DNA from 3 places in the Streptomyces sp. CA-250714 genome. Region 1 is predicted to be linked to each of the others. Evidence: predicted binding sites of a transcription regulator. Region 1 holds the regulator's gene; each other region holds the start of a gene.
The links. Region 1 encodes HspR, which represses chaperone genes until heat shock. Its sites were predicted from a motif close to TTGAGNNNNNNNNNCTCAA; they were not measured.
Positions count from the first base shown of each region.

Region 2: lon (endopeptidase La) is a predicted target of HspR. The motif match lies at 2,239-2,257, and genes of this name have one in related genera.
Region 3: dnaK (molecular chaperone DnaK) is a predicted target of HspR. The motif match lies at 2,728-2,746, and genes of this name have one in related genera.

Region 1 is NZ_JBNJMI010000001.1:3,844,910-3,850,496, reverse strand. It holds gene grpE (nucleotide exchange factor GrpE) at 1-169, shown strand, start outside; gene dnaJ (molecular chaperone DnaJ) at 197-1,390, shown strand; gene ACQEU8_RS17175 (heat shock protein transcriptional repressor HspR) at 1,392-1,865, shown strand; gene ACQEU8_RS17170 (D-alanyl-D-alanine carboxypeptidase family protein) at 1,997-2,905, opposite strand; gene clpB (ATP-dependent chaperone ClpB) at 3,094-5,587, shown strand, end outside.
Region 2 is NZ_JBNJMI010000001.1:2,685,729-2,691,315, reverse strand. It holds gene ACQEU8_RS11810 (ATP-binding protein) at 1-324, opposite strand, end outside; gene ACQEU8_RS11805 (response regulator transcription factor) at 414-1,211, opposite strand; gene ACQEU8_RS11800 (spermidine synthase) at 1,282-1,980, opposite strand; gene lon (endopeptidase La) at 2,280-4,766, shown strand; gene ACQEU8_RS11790 (lysozyme) at 5,016-5,587, opposite strand, start outside.
Region 3 is NZ_JBNJMI010000002.1:1,246,592-1,252,178, forward strand. It holds gene ACQEU8_RS24500 (hypothetical protein) at 168-449, shown strand; gene dnaK (molecular chaperone DnaK) at 736-2,628, opposite strand; gene ACQEU8_RS24510 (L,D-transpeptidase family protein) at 2,779-3,519, opposite strand; gene ACQEU8_RS24515 (phosphocholine-specific phospholipase C) at 3,711-5,587, opposite strand, start outside.

The sequences.
Region 1 (5,587 bases):
GCAGATCCTCCAGCCCGGGTACCGAATCGGCGAGCGGACCATCCGTCCCGCACGGGTCGGGGTCGCCGAGCCGCAGCCCGGCGCCGCAGGCGGTACCGGCGGCAAGGGTGAGGCCGGGGCCGAGGCACCGGCGGCTGAAGAGGAGAACGGTGGCCCGGACGAGGGCTGACCGCGTACGGGAGGAGGGACGTCGAGGATGAGTACCAAGGACTTCATCGAGAAGGACTACTACAAGGTCCTCGGCGTCCCCAAGGACGCAACCGAAGCCGAGATCAAGAAGGCGTACCGCAAGCTGGCCCGGGAGAACCACCCGGACGCCAACGCCGGTGACCCCAAGGCCGAGGAGCGCTTCAAGGACGCCTCCGAGGCGTATGACGTGCTCGGTGACCCCAAGCGGCGCAAGGAGTACGACGAGGCGCGCACCCTCTTCGGCAACGGGGGCTTCCGGCCGGGCGGCGGTCCGGGCGGGCCCGGTGGCGCCGGAACGTTCAACTTCGACCTGAGCGATCTGTTCGGCGGCGGCCAGGGCGGCGGCGGTGCCGGCGGTCCTGGCGGGTTCGGCGGCGGGCTCGGCGATGTCTTCGGCGGGCTGTTCAACCGCGGTGGCGCCGGTACCCGCACCCAGCCCAGGCGCGGCCAGGACATCGAGTCCGAGGTGACGCTCAGCTTCACCGAGGCGGTGGACGGGGCCACGGTCCCGCTGCGGATGTCCTCCAGCGCCGCGTGCAAGGAGTGCGCCGGTACGGGGGACAAGAACGGCACCCCGCGGGTGTGCCCCACCTGTGTGGGCACCGGGCAGGTCTCGCGGGGCACGGGCGGCGGCTTCTCGCTGACCGACCCGTGCGTGGACTGCAAGGGCCGCGGGCTGATCGCGCAGGACCCGTGCGACACCTGCAAGGGGTCCGGGCGGGCGACCAGTTCGCGGACGATGCAGGTGCGGATCCCAGCGGGCGTCACCGACGGGCAGCGCATCCGGCTGCGCGGCAAGGGCGCCCCGGGCGAGCGGGGCGGACCCAACGGCGACCTGTATGTCGTCGTGCACGTGGACAAGCACCCGGTGTTCGGGCGCAAGGGCGACAACCTGACGGTCACCGTGCCGGTCACCTTCCCCGAGGCCGCGCTGGGCGGCGAGGTGAAGGTCCCCACGCTCGGCGGCCCACCGGTCATCCTCAAGGTCCCGCCGGGTACGCCGTCCGGGCGCACCATGCGGGCCCGGGGCAAGGGCGCGGTCCGCAAGGACGGAACCCGCGGCGACCTACTGGTGACAGTGGAGGTCGCGGTGCCCAAGAATCTGGACGACAAGGCGAAGGACTCCCTGGAGTCCTACCGGGACGCGACGGCGGGAGAGGATCCGCGGGCCGCGTTGTTCAAGGCAGCGAAGGGAGACTGAGGTGGACGGCCGGGACGGACGCAGACGAGCATTCGCGGCTGGGCGCTCCGCGGCGTACGAGCTGACGGACGAATCTCCGGTCTACGTCATCTCGGTCGCCGCCCAGCTCTCGGGGCTGCATCCGCAGACCCTGCGGCAGTACGACCGGCTGGGGCTGGTCTCGCCCGACCGCACGCCCGGGCGGGGCCGGCGCTACTCGGCGCGGGACATCGAGCAGCTGCGCGAGGTGCAGCGGCTCAGCCAGGACGAGGGCATCAACCTCGCCGGGATCAAGCGGATCATCGAGCTGGAGAACCAGGTCGCGGCGCTTCAGCAGCGGGTGGCGGAGCTGTCCGCGGCGGTTGAGGGCGCCGCGGCGGCGATGCAGCAGCGGGAGGCGCAGGTGCATGCCTCGTATCGGCGCGATTTGGTGCCGTACGAGGATGTGCGCTCCTCCAGCGCCCTGGTGGTCTGGCGCCCCAAACCGAGGGAGTAACCCCTCGGGCTCCTCACCCCGGTTGTGCCCACCCGTTCCGCCTGGGGGTCCCCCCGGCCGGAGGCTGGGGGAGGAACAGATGCCCACAACCGGGGAGGGGCGGGGCTGGGCCCGCAGCGGCCAGTGAGGGCTTACTTCGCGAAGCCGTACGACAGGAGCTTCCTGGCGTCCGTCGCACGTTTGGCGGCGGAGGACGACGCCAGCACGGTGCCGATCACCGTTTTGCCACCGCGCTTGGCGGCGAAGACGAGGCAGTACTTGGCTTCGGGGCCTGAGCCGGTCTTGACGCCGAGGGCACCCGAGTAGCTGCCCAGCAACGGATTGGTGTTGGCCCAGGACATATAGCGGTGGCCACCGCTCTTGGTGACCGTCTTCTGCTTCGTCGAGCGGGTCTTCACGATCGAGCTGAAGGTCGAGTAGCTCATCGCGTTGCGGGCGAGCTTGGTCAGATCGCGCGGGGTGGAGTAGTTGCTGCCCCTGCCGATGCCGTCGAACGAGTCGAAGTGCGTGTTCTTCAGGCCGAGGCTCCTGGCCGTGGAGTTCATCTGGCCGATGAAGGACTTCACCCGCGCCTTGCGGGTGCTGCCCTTGCCGAAGGTGTCGGCGAGCGCGTAGGCGGCGTCGCAGCCCGAGGGCAGCATCAGTCCGTACAGCAGCTGGCGGACGGTGGCCTTGTCGCCGACGATCAGCCGGGCCGAGGAGGCGGTGTTGCGGACGATGTAGTCGCTGTAGGCCTTCCGGATGGTGACCTTGCGGGAGAGGTTGAGGTTCTTCTGCGCCAGCACCACCCGAGCCGTCATGATCTTGGTGGTCGAGCCGGTGGAGCGCCGGGTGTCGGCGCCCTTGGTGTAGAGGCTCTTCCCGGTGCCGCTGTTCATCACATAGCCGCCCCGGGCGGTGATGGACGGTTTCTTCGCCGCGACGGCTGCGGCGGGGGACGCCGTGGCGGCCGGGGCGGCCAGCGCACCCGTCGTCAGCACGGCTCCGGAGGTGAGCATCACCGTGACGACACGGTGGGTGCCAGCAATGCCAATTTTCACTTCGTCAGCTCCAAATGCCGCTTCGGCGCGGCTCGTTGGGCGGGTACCCGGGTCCTGGAGCGGCCGGGAACTAAAGGCGATAGTAGACGTTTTTGCATTGAGCGGAATAGACTCAACTTGTTGCATGCTGTAGGTAGCAAGCGCCGATGGCGGGCGCTACGGACAGCACTGGAGGAGGAGCGCAGGAAGTGGACGCGGAGCTGACCAACAAGAGCCGGGACGCCATCAGCGCGGCCAACGACCGCGCGGTGACCGACGGCCACCCCGACATCACCCCGGCCCATCTGCTCCTCGCCCTGCTCACGGGCGAGGACAACGAGAACATCCAGGACCTGATCGCCGCCGTCGAGGCCGACCAGGCGGCGCTGCGCTCGGGCGCCGAGCGGCAGCTCGCGGGGCTCCCCACCGTGCAGGGGCAGACGGTCAGCCGGCCGCAGGCCGACCGTGACCTGCTCGCCGTGATCGCGGACGCCGCGCAGCGTGCCAAGGACCTCGGCGACAGCTTCGTCTCCACCGAGCACCTGCTGATCGCGCTGGCCGCCAAGGGCGGGGCCGTCGCCGAGCTGCTGAAGCAGCAGGGCGCCGACGACAAGAGGCTGCTGGACGCCTTCAACGGGCAGCGCGGCAGCAGGCGCATCACCAACCCGGACCCCGAGGGCACCTACAAGGCCCTGGAGAAGTTCGGCACCGACCTGACCGCAGCGGCCCGCGACGGCAAGCTGGACCCGGTCATCGGCCGGGACCAGGAGATCCGCCGCGTGGTGCAGGTGCTCTCCCGTCGTACGAAGAACAACCCCGTCCTCATCGGCGAGCCAGGCGTCGGCAAGACCGCCGTCGTCGAGGGACTGGCCCAGCGCGTGGTGAAGGGCGATGTGCCCGAGTCGCTGCGGAACAAGCGGCTGGTCGCCCTCGACCTGGGCGCCATGGTGGCGGGCGCCAAGTACCGGGGCGAGTTCGAGGAGCGGCTCAAGACCGTGCTGGCCGAGATCAAGGAGAGCGACGGCCAGATCATCACGTTCATCGACGAGCTGCACACCGTCGTCGGCGCGGGCGCGGGCGGCGACTCCGCCATGGACGCGGGCAACATGCTCAAGCCGATGCTGGCCCGCGGCGAGCTGCGGATGGTCGGCGCCACCACGCTGGACGAGTACCGCGAGCGGATCGAGAAGGACGCGGCCCTGGAGCGCCGCTTCCAGCAGGTGCTGGTCGCCGAGCCCACCGTGGAGGACTCCATCGCGATCCTGCGCGGCCTCAAGGGGCGCTACGAGGCGCACCACAAGGTGCAGATCTCCGACAGCGCGCTGGTCGCGGCGGCTGCACTCTCGGACCGCTACATCACCTCCCGGTTCCTCCCCGACAAGGCCATCGACCTGGTGGACGAGGCGGCCTCCCGGCTCCGGATGGAGATCGACTCCTCACCCGTCGAGATCGACGAGCTCCAGCGCTCCGTCGACCGGCTCCGGATGGAGGAGCTGGCCCTGGAGAAGGAGACCGACCCCGCCTCCGTCGAGCGGCTGGAGCGGCTGCGCCGCGAGCTGGCCGACAAGGAGGAGGAGCTGCGCGGCCTGACCGCCCGCTGGGAGAAGGAGAAGCAGGGCCTCAACCGCGTCGGTGAGCTGAAGGAGAAGCTGGACGAGCTGCGCGGCCAGGCCGAGCGCGCCCAGCGCGACGGCGACTTCGACACCGCCTCCAAGCTGCTCTACGGCGAGATCCCGGCCGTCGAGCGCGAGCTGGCCGCGGCCACCGAGGAGGAGGAAGAGGCCAAGAAGGAGGCCGCCGCGGGTCAGTCGGGCAAGAACGACAAGATGGTCAAGGAGGAGGTCGGCTCGGACGACATCGCCGACGTCGTCGCCTCCTGGACCGGTATCCCGGCGGGCCGGCTGCTGGAGGGCGAGACGCAGAAGCTGCTGCGGATGGAGGAGGAGATCGGCCGGCGGCTGATCGGCCAGACCGAGGCCGTGCGCGCCGTCTCCGACGCGGTCCGCCGCAGCCGGGCCGGTATCGCCGACCCCAACCGCCCCACGGGCTCCTTCATGTTCCTCGGCCCGACCGGCGTCGGTAAGACGGAGCTGGCCAAGGCGCTCGCCGACTTCCTCTTCGACGACGAGCGGGCGATGGTCCGGATCGACATGAGCGAGTACGGCGAGAAGCACAGCGTCGCCCGGCTCGTCGGCGCGCCGCCCGGGTACGTGGGCTACGAGGAGGGCGGCCAGCTCACCGAGACCGTACGGCGGCGCCCGTACAGCGTCGTACTGCTGGACGAGGTGGAGAAGGCACACCACGAAGTCTTCGACGTGCTGCTGCAGGTCCTCGACGACGGCCGGCTCACGGACGGCCAGGGCCGCACCGTGGACTTCCGCAACACCATCCTCATCCTCACCTCCAACCTGGGCAGTCAGTTCCTGATGGACCCTCCCTCCTTGCCCGCCATCGGGCAGGAGGGGCCCAAGAAGGAGGAGGAGAAGCGCGAGCAGGTGCTCGCGGCGGTGCGGGCGACCTTCCGGCCCGAGTTCCTCAACCGGCTGGACGATCTGGTCGTCTTCTCCGCGCTGGCCGGGGACGAGCTGCGGCGGATCGCCCAGCTCCAGGTCGAAGCGCTCCAGGCGCGGCTCGCCGAGCGGCGGCTGACGCTGGACGTCACCCCGGAGGCGCTGGACTGGCTGGCGGCCGAGGGCAACGACC
Region 2 (5,587 bases), 1.2 Mb from region 1:
GGAGTAGTCGCCGTTCGCCATCGCCTTGGCCGCGTCGGTCATCTCGTCCAGCGGCGCCGTCAGCGACTGCGCCACGAACTGGGTGATCAGCAGTGACGCGACGATCGAGATGATCGTGATGACCCGCAGCTCGGTCGCCGACTGCATGGCGAACAGCGCCAGCAGCGTCGTGATCACCACGGAGACGATCACCAGCGCACCCAGCGCCGCCTTGACCGACCGGTAGGGGTCGACCGGACGCAGACCCTCCCACAGCCGCTCCCACGCCCGGGCGCCGTGCCGCAGGGCGACCCGCTTGCAGTGGGCCAGCCCGCGGGCCAGCAGCCGCCCCACGGAGCGCGCGAGTGAGCGCGTACGGGCTGTCAGGGAGAAGGACACGGAAACGGACACCTCGGCTCCGTCCCCTCCGGCCGTCAGGAGCTCTCCGTCGCGGCGCCCGTCACCGGCGCCGCCGCACCACCGTCCGGGCCCGGGGTCTCGAGGGCGTATCCGACGCCGTGCACGGTGCGGATACGCTCCGCGCCGATCTTGCGCCGCAGGGCCTTGATGTGACTGTCGACGGTGCGGGTGCCGGAGGCGTCGGCCCAGTCCCACACCTCGGCCAGCAGCTGCTCGCGCGAGAGCACCGCTCGGGGAGAGTGCGCAAGGCACACCAGCAGGTCGAACTCGGTGGGGGTCAGATGCACATCGTCACCGGTGACCCGCACCCGCCGCTGCGCATGGTCGATCTCCAGCTCCCCGAGCCGGAGTATGCCGCTGCGCGGCGTGTGCGCGGCCAGCGTCGCGCGTTCCACCCTGCGCAGCAGTACATGGACCCGGGCCGCGACCTCGCGCATGGAGAACGGTTTGGTCATGTAGTCGTCGGCGCCCACACCGAGGCCGACCAGCATGTCCGTCTCGTCGTCCCGCGCCGTCAGCATCAGCACCGGCACCGGCCGCTGGGCCTGTACCCGGCGGCAGACCTCCAGGCCGTCGAAGCCGGGCAGCATCACATCCAGCACCAGCAAGTCCGGCTGCCATGCCTCGGCGGTGTCCACTGCCGCGGGCCCGTCGCCCGCGGTCTGCACCTGGAAGCCCTCGGCCCGCAGCCGCCGCGCGATGGCGTCGACGATGGTGGGGTCGTCCTCCACGACGAGGATGCGACGCTGGGCGCCCGGGGTGGTCGCGGCAGCAGCGCCGCCAGGTGTCTGAGTGGTGTTCTTCTGGTCCATACGACCCCGCCCCTGTGGCTCTTTCCGGCTTTCCTGGGACAGCAGCGTAAGGGCCTGTTGAGGGCTTCGGCTACGCCGGTCGTGCAGCGAAGTGGACCACGTCGGGGACGCCTCGGGCGACCGGGATCTCATCGGTCCTAACGCGGCAGAATCCCGTATTACTCAGACATCCCTCGAATGTCGGCGACGGTTGCGCCGACCACACGGCAAGCACGCCGCCCGGTGCGAGGGCCTCCCGGCAGGCCGCCAGTCCGGCGGGGGAGTAGAGGGCGGCGTTGTCGTCGGTGACCGTCCAGTCGGGTCCGTTGTCGATGTCCAGGCACAGTGCGTCGAAGCGCCGCCCGGCGGCAGCCGACTCGTGCAGATACGCCACCAGGTCGGCCTCCACCAGCTCGGTACGCGGGTCCGCCTGCGCCTGGCCGCAGACCGCGGAGAGCGGCCCTGTGCGGTGCCAGTCGAGGATCGCGGGCTCCCGCTCGACGACGGTGATCCGCGCCCAGCGCGGCTCACTGGCCGCCTCGGCCAGCGAGAAACCGACCCCCAGACCGCCGATGAGCAGTTGCGGCCGGGCCCTCCCGGCGAGCTCGTCGAGCGCCGCACGCACCAGCAGCCGCTCGGAGCGGCCGTCGGAGGTGTCCATCAGAAAGCACCCGTTGGCGATGATCTCGTAGTGCGGGCCACGCCGCCGCAACACGACCTCGCCGTACGGTCCTTGGCGCCTCTCGACCACGACTGCCGGCTCCGGGACTGCTGAGATCGGGTTCGACATAGGGGGCAGGGTAAGCCGCCCGCCGCCGGGTCGGGGGCGATCGGCGGCGTCGTGCCCGGGTGGGGTCCGCCGGAATGTCCGGGTGCGGCTCCGGCGTTCCGCTGACCCGGCCTTGTCCCTCACCGCCTTGTCCCTCATCGCCTTGTCCCTCACCCGGAACCCCGGCCACCCCTCACCCGGGCTCACCCGGCGGGACGGCGATCGCTGACAGCGAACAGTTGTCCTCGAACCTGGGGAACATACGGAGCCTCAAAAGCATTGAGTGGATATTACTCAACTTGCCTGCCTAGGGAGAGATCATGGCTGCTGAGTCCCTGGAGTCCACACCGCTCACCCTGCCTGTGCTGCCCATCGACGCCGAGGACGGCGTCGTGCTGCCGGGAATGGTGGTGCCGCTGGATCTCTCGGACAGCGATGTGAGGGCCGCCGTCGATGCCGCGAAGTCCGCGGCATCGGACGCGCCGGACGGTGCGAAGCCCCGGGTGCTGCTGGTCCCGCGGGTCGAGGGCAGCTACGCCGAGATCGGCGTCGAGGGCCGGGTGGAGCAGATCGGACGCCTCGCCGACGGCGACCCCGGCGCCCTGATCCGCGGGCTGCGCCGGGTCCGCGTCGGCACCGGCACGACAGGACCCGGAGCCGCACTGTGGGTGGAGGGCACGCCGGTCACCGAAACGGTGCCCGACCCGCTGCCCGGCCAGGTCGCCGAGCAGATGAAGGAGTACAAGGCCCTCATCACCGACTGGCTGCGCAAGCGCGGGGCCTGGCAGGTCGTGGACCGGGTGCAGCAGATCGACGACGTCGGCCAGCTCGCCGACAACGCGGGCTACTCCCCGTTCCTGTCCACCGAGCAGAAGCTGAAGCTGCTGGAGACCACCGCACCCGTCGAGCGGCTGAGGATCGCCACGACCGCCCTGCGCGAGCACCTGGCCGAGCAGGACGTGGCCGAGTCCATCGCCAAGGACGTCCAGGAGGGCGTCGACAAGCAGCAGCGCGAGTTCCTGCTCCGCCGCCAACTCGAAGCCGTCCGCAAGGAACTGGCCGAGCTGAACGGTGACCCGGAGGACGAGAGCGAGGACTACCGCGCCCGCGTCGAGGTAGCCGACCTGCCCGAGGAGGTCAAGAAGGCCGCCCTCAAGGAGGTCGACAAGCTGGAACGCTCCAGCGACCAGTCACCCGAGGGTAGCTGGATCCGCACCTGGCTCGACACCGTCCTGGAGATGCCCTGGAACGAGCGCACCGAGGACGCCTACGACATCTCCGGCGCACAGGGCGTACTGGACGCCGACCACGCCGGGCTCCAGGACGTCAAGGAGCGCATCACCGAGTACCTGGCCGTCCGCAAGCGGCGCGCCGAGCGCGGCCTCGGCGTCGTCGGCGGCCGTCAAACAGACACTGCCGCGCGCAGCGCGTCCACAACGGGTGGTGGTGGGCGACGGGCGGGCGGAGGGGCTGTGCTGGCGCTGACCGGGCCGCCCGGGGTGGGCAAGACCTCGCTCGGTGAGAGCGTCGCCCGCGCGATGGGCCGCAAGTTCGTCCGGGTCGCGCTCGGCGGCGTCCGGGACGAGGCGGAGATCCGCGGCCACCGGCGGACCTACGTCGGCGCCCAGCCCGGCCGTATCGTCCGCGCCATCAAGGAGGCCGGTTCGATGAACCCGGTCGTGCTGCTGGACGAGGTCGACAAGGTCGGCTCCGACTTCCGAGGCGACCCGGCGGCAGCTCTGCTGGAGGTGCTGGACCCGGCGCAGAACCACACCTTCCGGGACCACTACCTGGAGGTCGAGCTGGATCTGTCGGACGTCGTCTTCCTGGCCACCGCCAACGTACTGGAAGCGATCCCGCAGCCGCTGCTCGACCGGATGGAGGTCGTCGAGCTCGACGGATACACCGAGCACGAGAAGATCACCATCGCCCGCGACCATCTGCTGCCCCGCCAGCTCGAACGTGCCGGGCTGGAGAGCGGCGAGGTCACCTTCGACGAGGCGGCACTGCGCAAGCTCGCCGCCGAGTACACCCGCGAGGCGGGCGTCCGCTCCCTGGAGCGGTCGGTCCAGCGGGTGCTGCGCAAGGTCGCGGCCAAGCACCAACTGGACGAGGCCGAGTTGCCCTACACCGTCGGGGTGGACGAGCTGCGCGAGCTGATCGGCCGTCCGCGGCACACCCCCGAGGCCGCACAGGACCCGGCCGAGCGCCGTACGGCGGTGCCGGGCGTGGCCACCGGGCTGGCCGTCACCGGCGCGGGCGGCGACGTGCTCTTCGTCGAGGCGTCGCTGGCCGACCCCGAGACGGGTGCCTCAGGGCTCACCCTGACCGGCCAGCTCGGCGATGTGATGAAGGAGTCCGCGCACATCGCCCTCTCCTATCTGCGCTCGCGCGGCGCGGAGCTGGAGCTGCCGGTCGGCGATCTGAAGGAGCGGGGCATCCATCTGCACGTGCCCGCTGGTGCCGTGCCCAAGGACGGGCCCAGCGCCGGTATCACCATGACGACGGCACTGGCCTCGCTGCTCAGCGGCCGCCAGGTGCGGCCCGAGGTGGCGATGACCGGTGAGGTCTCGCTGACGGGGCGGGTGCTGCCCATCGGCGGCGTCAAGCAGAAGCTCCTGGCGGCGCACCGCGCCGGGGTGACCACGGTGATCATCCCTAAGCGGAACGAGCCCGACCTGGACGACGTTCCGGCGGAGGTGCTGGACGACCTCGACGTCCACCCTGTCTCCGACGTCCGCCAGGTCCTGGAGCTGGCCCTGACGCCCGCCCAGACACCCGCCCGTGAGGCGCCGGTCGCGGCGTGACGGACGCGACCGGCAACAGAGTGGCCCCCACCGGAAGGTGGGGGCCACTCACATGTGAGGGGGGTTGAAAGCACTGCTCAGGGGTGGGTTGCTGGGTTGCGTGGGGGCTGCCCCCATGGCTCTCTGCTGGGAGGGGGCGGCCGCGCGGCCGGGGAGGGGTCAGCCGCCGTTGGCCAGTACCTTCAGCCGGTCCATCGCCCCATTGCTGTGTCGTGTGGGGGGCAACCCCTCCCCCGGCCGGGGGAGGGGTCAGCCGCCGTTGGCCAGAACCTTCAGCCGGTCCATCGCACCGTTGAAGTAGTTGTGGTCGCCCACGGTCGGGCCGGTGGAGGTGTACTGCCAGAAGGTCCAGAAGCCCCAGCCGGCCGGGAGGGTGCCGGGCGAGGAGGCGTAGCGGGCGATCCAGAGCGGGTTCGAGTTGCCGAACGCGCTGCTGTTGCCGGTGCACTGGGTCCACCAGTTCGTGGTCGTGTAGATGACCGCGTCCCGTCCGGTCTTCGCCTTGTAGGTGCTGGTGAAGTCCTTGATCCAGTTCACCATCGCGCTCCGGCTCAGGCCGTAGCAGGTCGCGCCGTAGGGGTTGTACTCGATGTCGAGCACGCCCGGCAGTGTCTTGCCGTCCTTGCTCCAGCCGCCGCCGTTGTTGACGAAGTAGTTGGCCTGGGTGGCCCCGCTGGAGGAGTTGGGCAGTGCGAAGTGGTAGGCGCCCCTGATCATGCCGACGTTGTAGGAGCCGTTGTACTGCTGGGCGAAGTAGGGGTTCTTGTAGCTGGTGCCCTCGGTGGCCTTGGAGTAGGCGAACCGGACCCCGCTGTTCCACA
Region 3 (5,587 bases), on a different contig from region 1:
AGTTCGCCGACGGCCGACCGAGCCGGAGGCCGGCCTGCACACGCTCGCCCAGTGCGAATGTGTCACTCGCGCGGGTGGTCGCTCGTTCCGGCATGATCCAGCGGGCGCCTGACGGGCATGTACACGACGGACTGACCTCTACATTTCCGTGTGGAAAGGAGAACGTCGTGATTCAGCGGCTCATCCGCGGCAACGTCAGCGCCGACGGGCACCGCACCGCCGGGCGGGATTTCAAGGTCCTGAAGATGGGGACCGGGAAGTACGCCATTCTGTTCAACGGCGATTTCATCGAGCCCCCCACCGTGACCGTCACGATTCTGGGCGGCGACTGGAACTACGTCGACAACACCCATGTCGCCGAGGTGACGACCGAGCAGGCGATCATCGTCACCGGTGACTACTACGGCAGCCCGGGCGACAGGCCCTTCGGCTTCGTCGCGGTGGACTAGGCCTGACACAGCGGCGGTTCGGCCCCGCACAGCAGCGGTTCCCCGGCAGGGCAAGTGCCGGGGAACCGCTGTGACCGGCAGCATACGCAAATCCGGCATGGGAGGCTGCGCTTGCCCACCCTGCTCCCCCAGACTCCGTCCGGGAGGTACCCCCAGGGCGCAGACCTCCCAAGCGCAGCGCAGGGGAAGGGGGACGCGCCCCGAAGGGGCGCGGGGAACTGCGCGAGCAACCACAACCCGCCCGCACCCCGCAAACAACGGGCAGGGGCACCCCCTCACCGGCGCATCAGTCCGAACCGCGCTTCTCGTCGTCGACGATCTCCGCATCGACGACATCCTCCTCCCCGCCGGTGCCCGCACCGGCGGGACCCGCACCGTCCGGGCCCGGGGCGGCGCCAGGCTGGGCGCCCGCGCCCGCGTACATCGCCTGGCCCAGCTTCTGGCTGACCGCGCTGACGCGCTCCGCGGCGGCACGGATCGCCGCGGTGTTGTCGCCGTCGGCGCCGCCGGCGGACTCCGCCTTCAGCTTCTCCTTGAGGTCCCCGACCGCTGCTTCGACCTCGGACCTGGTGTCCGCGGGGACCTTGTCCTCGTTCTCGGCGAGGAACCTCTCGGTCTGGTGGACGAGGGCCTCGGCCTGGTTGCGGGTCTCGGCCGCCTCGCGCCGCCGGCGGTCCTCGTCGGCGTGCTGCTCGGCCTCCCGCATCATCCGGTCGATCTCGTCCTTCGGCAGGCTGGAGCCGCCGGTGACCTGCATCTTCTGTTCCCTGCCCGTGCCCTGGTCCTTGGCGGAGACGTGCATGATGCCGTTGGCGTCGATGTCGAAGGTGACCTCGATCTGCGGCACTCCGCGCGGGGCCGGCGGGAGCCCGGTGAGCTCGAACATGCCGAGCTTCTTGTTGTACGCCGCGATCTCCCGCTCGCCCTGGAAGACCTGCACATTCACCGAGGGCTGGTTGTCCTCGGCGGTGGTGAAGATCTCCGAGCGCCGGGTGGGGATGGTGGTGTTCCGCTCGATCAGCTTGGTCATCACGCCGCCCTTGGTCTCGATGCCGAGGGACAGCGGGGTGACGTCCAGCAGCAGGACGTCCTTGACCTCGCCCTTGAGCACACCGGCCTGCAGGCCGGCACCGATCGCGACGACCTCGTCCGGGTTGACGCCCTTGTGCGGTTCCTTGCCGGTGAGCTTCTTCACCAGGTCCGTCACCGCGGGCATCCGGGTCGAGCCGCCGACCAGGATCACGTGATCGACGTCGGAGATGTCGATCCCCGCGTCCCGTACCGCGCTGTGGAACGGGCCTTCGCACCGTTCCAGCAGATCCGCGGTCAGCTGTTCGAACTGGGCCCGGGTGAGCTTCTCGTCGAGATGCAGCGGACCCTCGGCGGACGCGGTGATGTACGGCAGGTTGATCGTCGTCTCGGTCGTGGCGGACAGTTCGATCTTGGCCTTCTCGGCCGCCTCACGCAGCCGCTGCACCGCCATCTTGTCCTGGGACAGATCGACGCCGTAGTTGTTCTTGAACTGCTTCGCCAGGTGATCGACGATCCGCTGGTCCCAGTCGTCGCCGCCCAGGTGGGTGTCGCCGGAGGTGGACTTCACCTCGACGACGCCCTCGCCGATCTCCAGCAGCGAGACGTCGAAGGTTCCACCGCCCAGGTCGAAGACGAGGACCGTCTGGTCGTTCTCCTTGTCCAGCCCGTAGGCCAGCGCGGCGGAGGTCGGCTCGTTGATGATCCGCAGGACGTTCAGCCCGGCGATCTCGCCCGCCTCCTTGGTGGCGGTGCGCTGGGAGTCGTTGAAGTAGGCGGGCACGGTGATGACGGCGTCCGTCACCTCGTCCCCGAGGAACGCTTCCGCGTCCCGCTTGAGCTTCTGCAGCACCCGCGCCGAGATCTCCTGCGCGGTGTACTGCTTGCCGTCCACGCTGCCGGACGCCGGGAACCGCCAGTCCGACTCCCCCACGTGCCGCTTCACCGAGCGTGCCGTGCGCTCCACATTGGTCACGGCCTGCCGCTTGGCGACCTCCCCCACCAGCACCTCGCCGCCCTTGGCGAACGCGACCACCGACGGCGTCGTCCTGGCACCCTCCGCGTTCGTGACGACGGTGGGCTCGCCACCCTCCAGGACGGAGACCACCGAGTTGGTCGTACCGAGATCGATACCGACTGCGCGTGCCACCTCAACTCTCCTCTCCTGCGTTCCCACCGTTGCCGCCGTTGCCGCCGAGCACGAAGCGGCTACCCGGACAGTCGGCTGCCCCTTCTTCTTGCATAAAAGTTGAGTCGCTCACTGTCAAGTGGCGGGACGGCACACTTCCCGGCCCCGCCCTCACACCGCCGGTTTGCGGCCCCAGATACGGACCGTGTCGCCGATCCGCATCCACCTCCACAGGTTCTCCGCGTCGTCGTAGCGGAGGTTGACGCAGCCGTGGGAGCCCGGCGGGCTGTAGATGTTCTTCTGCGTACCGTGAAAGGCCTGGCCGCGGCTGAAGTACTGGCTGAACGGCATCTGCTGGCGGTACTCGGCCGAGTAGTCGTGCCGCACCCGGCGCAGGATGCGGAACCGTCCGGTGCGGGTCTCGTACCCCCGGGCGCCGCTGCGGGCGGGCATCGCGCGGAGGACGACCTTGCGCCCCTTGAGCAGCCACATCACCTGGTGGGTCAGGTCGAGACAGGCCACCCTGCCGCGGGCCGGCGGACAGTGCCTGTCGGCCAGCAGCTTCTCGGGGTGCCCCGCCGCCCAGCGCGCGTACAGCGCCCGATAGGTGGCGGGGGACGCGTAGCCGTCCGCCGGCAGCACGCCCTCCTGCTCCTGGAACTGCCGGATCGCCGCGCAGTCCCGCGGCGACTGCTTGCCGTCCACCGGGAGCCCGAGATATCTCTCGACCTCCCGCTGCTGCGGGCCGGCCCTGGTGGAGCACCTCGCTTCCACCTGGGCCGAGCCCTCCCCCGCCGGCTGCGGGGTGAGCGCCTGGGAGGGGACGGCTTCGGCGAGTCCGAGCAGCAACAGCAGCGCGAGGGCGGGCACCTGTGCCTTGCGCGTGGGGAGGAGGAAATTCTTCGCTGCCATGCACGAGCATGTGCCCCCGGTGCCGCCGACGCAGCGCGGAACCCCCCGCTATTCACCGGACCGCCGCACCAGGTTCCGCCTTCCCCCGCCCTCCCGGTGTCCAGTCACGCGCCTTCCCCCGCCCTCCCCGGTGTCCGGTCACGCGCTGGCCCCACCCGGAGCGGTTCCGGGTGGGGCCGGGCGGCGAGGTGTCAGTCCGTCAGTGTGGCCGGGTCGCTGACGCCGGGCTCACCGGTCTCGACGTGACCGGCGAGTCGGCGCTGCCAGCCGGTGTCGGCGTCGGAGGTGACGGTCAGGTCGTACCAGCGCTTGCTCTCCCGCAGGCTCACCGTGCGCACGACCGTGGCACCCGCACGTACCTTGTGGGTCTCCTTGGCTCCGCCGTAGGCGTTGGCCACTGTGAGAGCGCAGTCGGTGTCGCCCGCGTTGGTGAAGGTCAGCTCGATGTCGCCGCTCTTCGCGAGGTGCCGGGCAGTCACCTCAGGGCCCGGCTGCTTGCCCGGCCCCTTGAAGGTGCGCAGGAAGCCGTTCGGGCCGTGTGCCGTCAGGTCGTAGCTGCCGCCGGAGTGGGCGGTGTTCCAGGTGTCGGACAGCTGCTTGCCCGCCTCGGTGCTGTAGGTCCAGGGGCCGTCCGTGCGGTTGGCTGAGGTGACCAGGAAGAAGGCGCCCGCGGACTTGCCGCCGCCGAAGGTGAGGGTGAACTTCCCCTCCTTGGGCTTCGCCGCACCGTCCACCAGCGGCGCGTACGGCAGTGGGCGCGTCGGCCGGGAGCCCGGCTCCTGCTTGGGCAGCACCGGCTTGGCCGGCGGCTTGGGCACATAGTCGTCGTGCCGCTCCTTGTCCGGCGGCTCGTAGGCGTCGGTGTCCGGCAGGTCGGCCGGGTCGGTGTCCTTGAGGGTGAAGTCGAACGCCGAGGTCAGATCGCCGCACAGGGCCCGCCGCCAGGGCGAAATATTCGGCTCGTGCACACCGAAGCGGCGCTCCATGAACCGGAGGATGGAGGTGTGGTCGAACAGTTCGGAGCACACATAGCCGCCGGTGCTCCAGGGGGAGACGACGAGCATCGGCACGCGCTGTCCGAAGCCGTAGGGCCCGGGCGCGTAGCCGGCGACGCCGCCCTTGTAGTAGTCGGGCGCGGTGTCCACGGTGGACCGGCCCTGTGCCGCGGAGGCCGGCGGGTAGGGCGGGACGACGTGGTCGAAGTAGCCGTCGTTCTCGTCGTAGGTGATGAACAGCGCCGTCTTCGCCCATACCTCGGGGTTGGCGGTGAGCGCGTCCAGCACCTGGGCGATGTACCAGGCGCCGTAGTTGGCGGGGAAGTTGGGGTGCTCGGTGAACGCCTCGGGCGCCGCGATCCAGGAGATCTGCGGCAGCTTGTCCGCCTTGACGTCGGCCTTGAGGATGTCGAAGAAGCCGTCGCCCTTCTTGGCGTCGGTGCCGGTGCGGGCCTTGTCGTAGAGCGGGTCACCGGGCTGGGCGTTCCGGTACTTGTTGAAGTACAGCAGCGAGTTGTCGCCGTAGTTGCCCCGGTAGGCGTCCTCGATCCAGCCCCATTTCCCGTCCGCGTCCAGCCCGTCGCCGATGTCCTGGTAGATCTTCCAGGAGATACCGGCCTGCTCCAGCCGCTCGGGATACGTCGTCCAGCCGTACCCCTTCTCCTCGTTGCCCAGCACGGGGCCGCCGCCCTCGCCGTCGTTCCCGGAGTAGCCGCTCCACATGTAGTAGCGGTTGGGGTCGGTGGCGCCGATCATCGAGCAGTGGTAGGCGTCGCAGATGGTGAAGGCGTCGGCGAGCGCGTAGTGGAAGGGGATGTCCTTCCGGGTCAGATACGCCATGGTGCCGGTGCCCTTGGCCGGTATCCACTGGTCGTACTTGCCCTCGTGCCACGCCTGGTGGCCGCCGGCCCAGTCGTGGTTGAGGCCCGCGATGAACTGCATGCCCAGGTTCTCGGCGTCCGGGTGGTAGGGCAGTACGTCCTTGTTGCCGTCGGACTGCTGCCAGACCGTCCGCTTCCCGGTCGGTGCGGCCGGGCGCGGGTCCCCGAAGCCGCGGACGCCCTTGAGGGTGC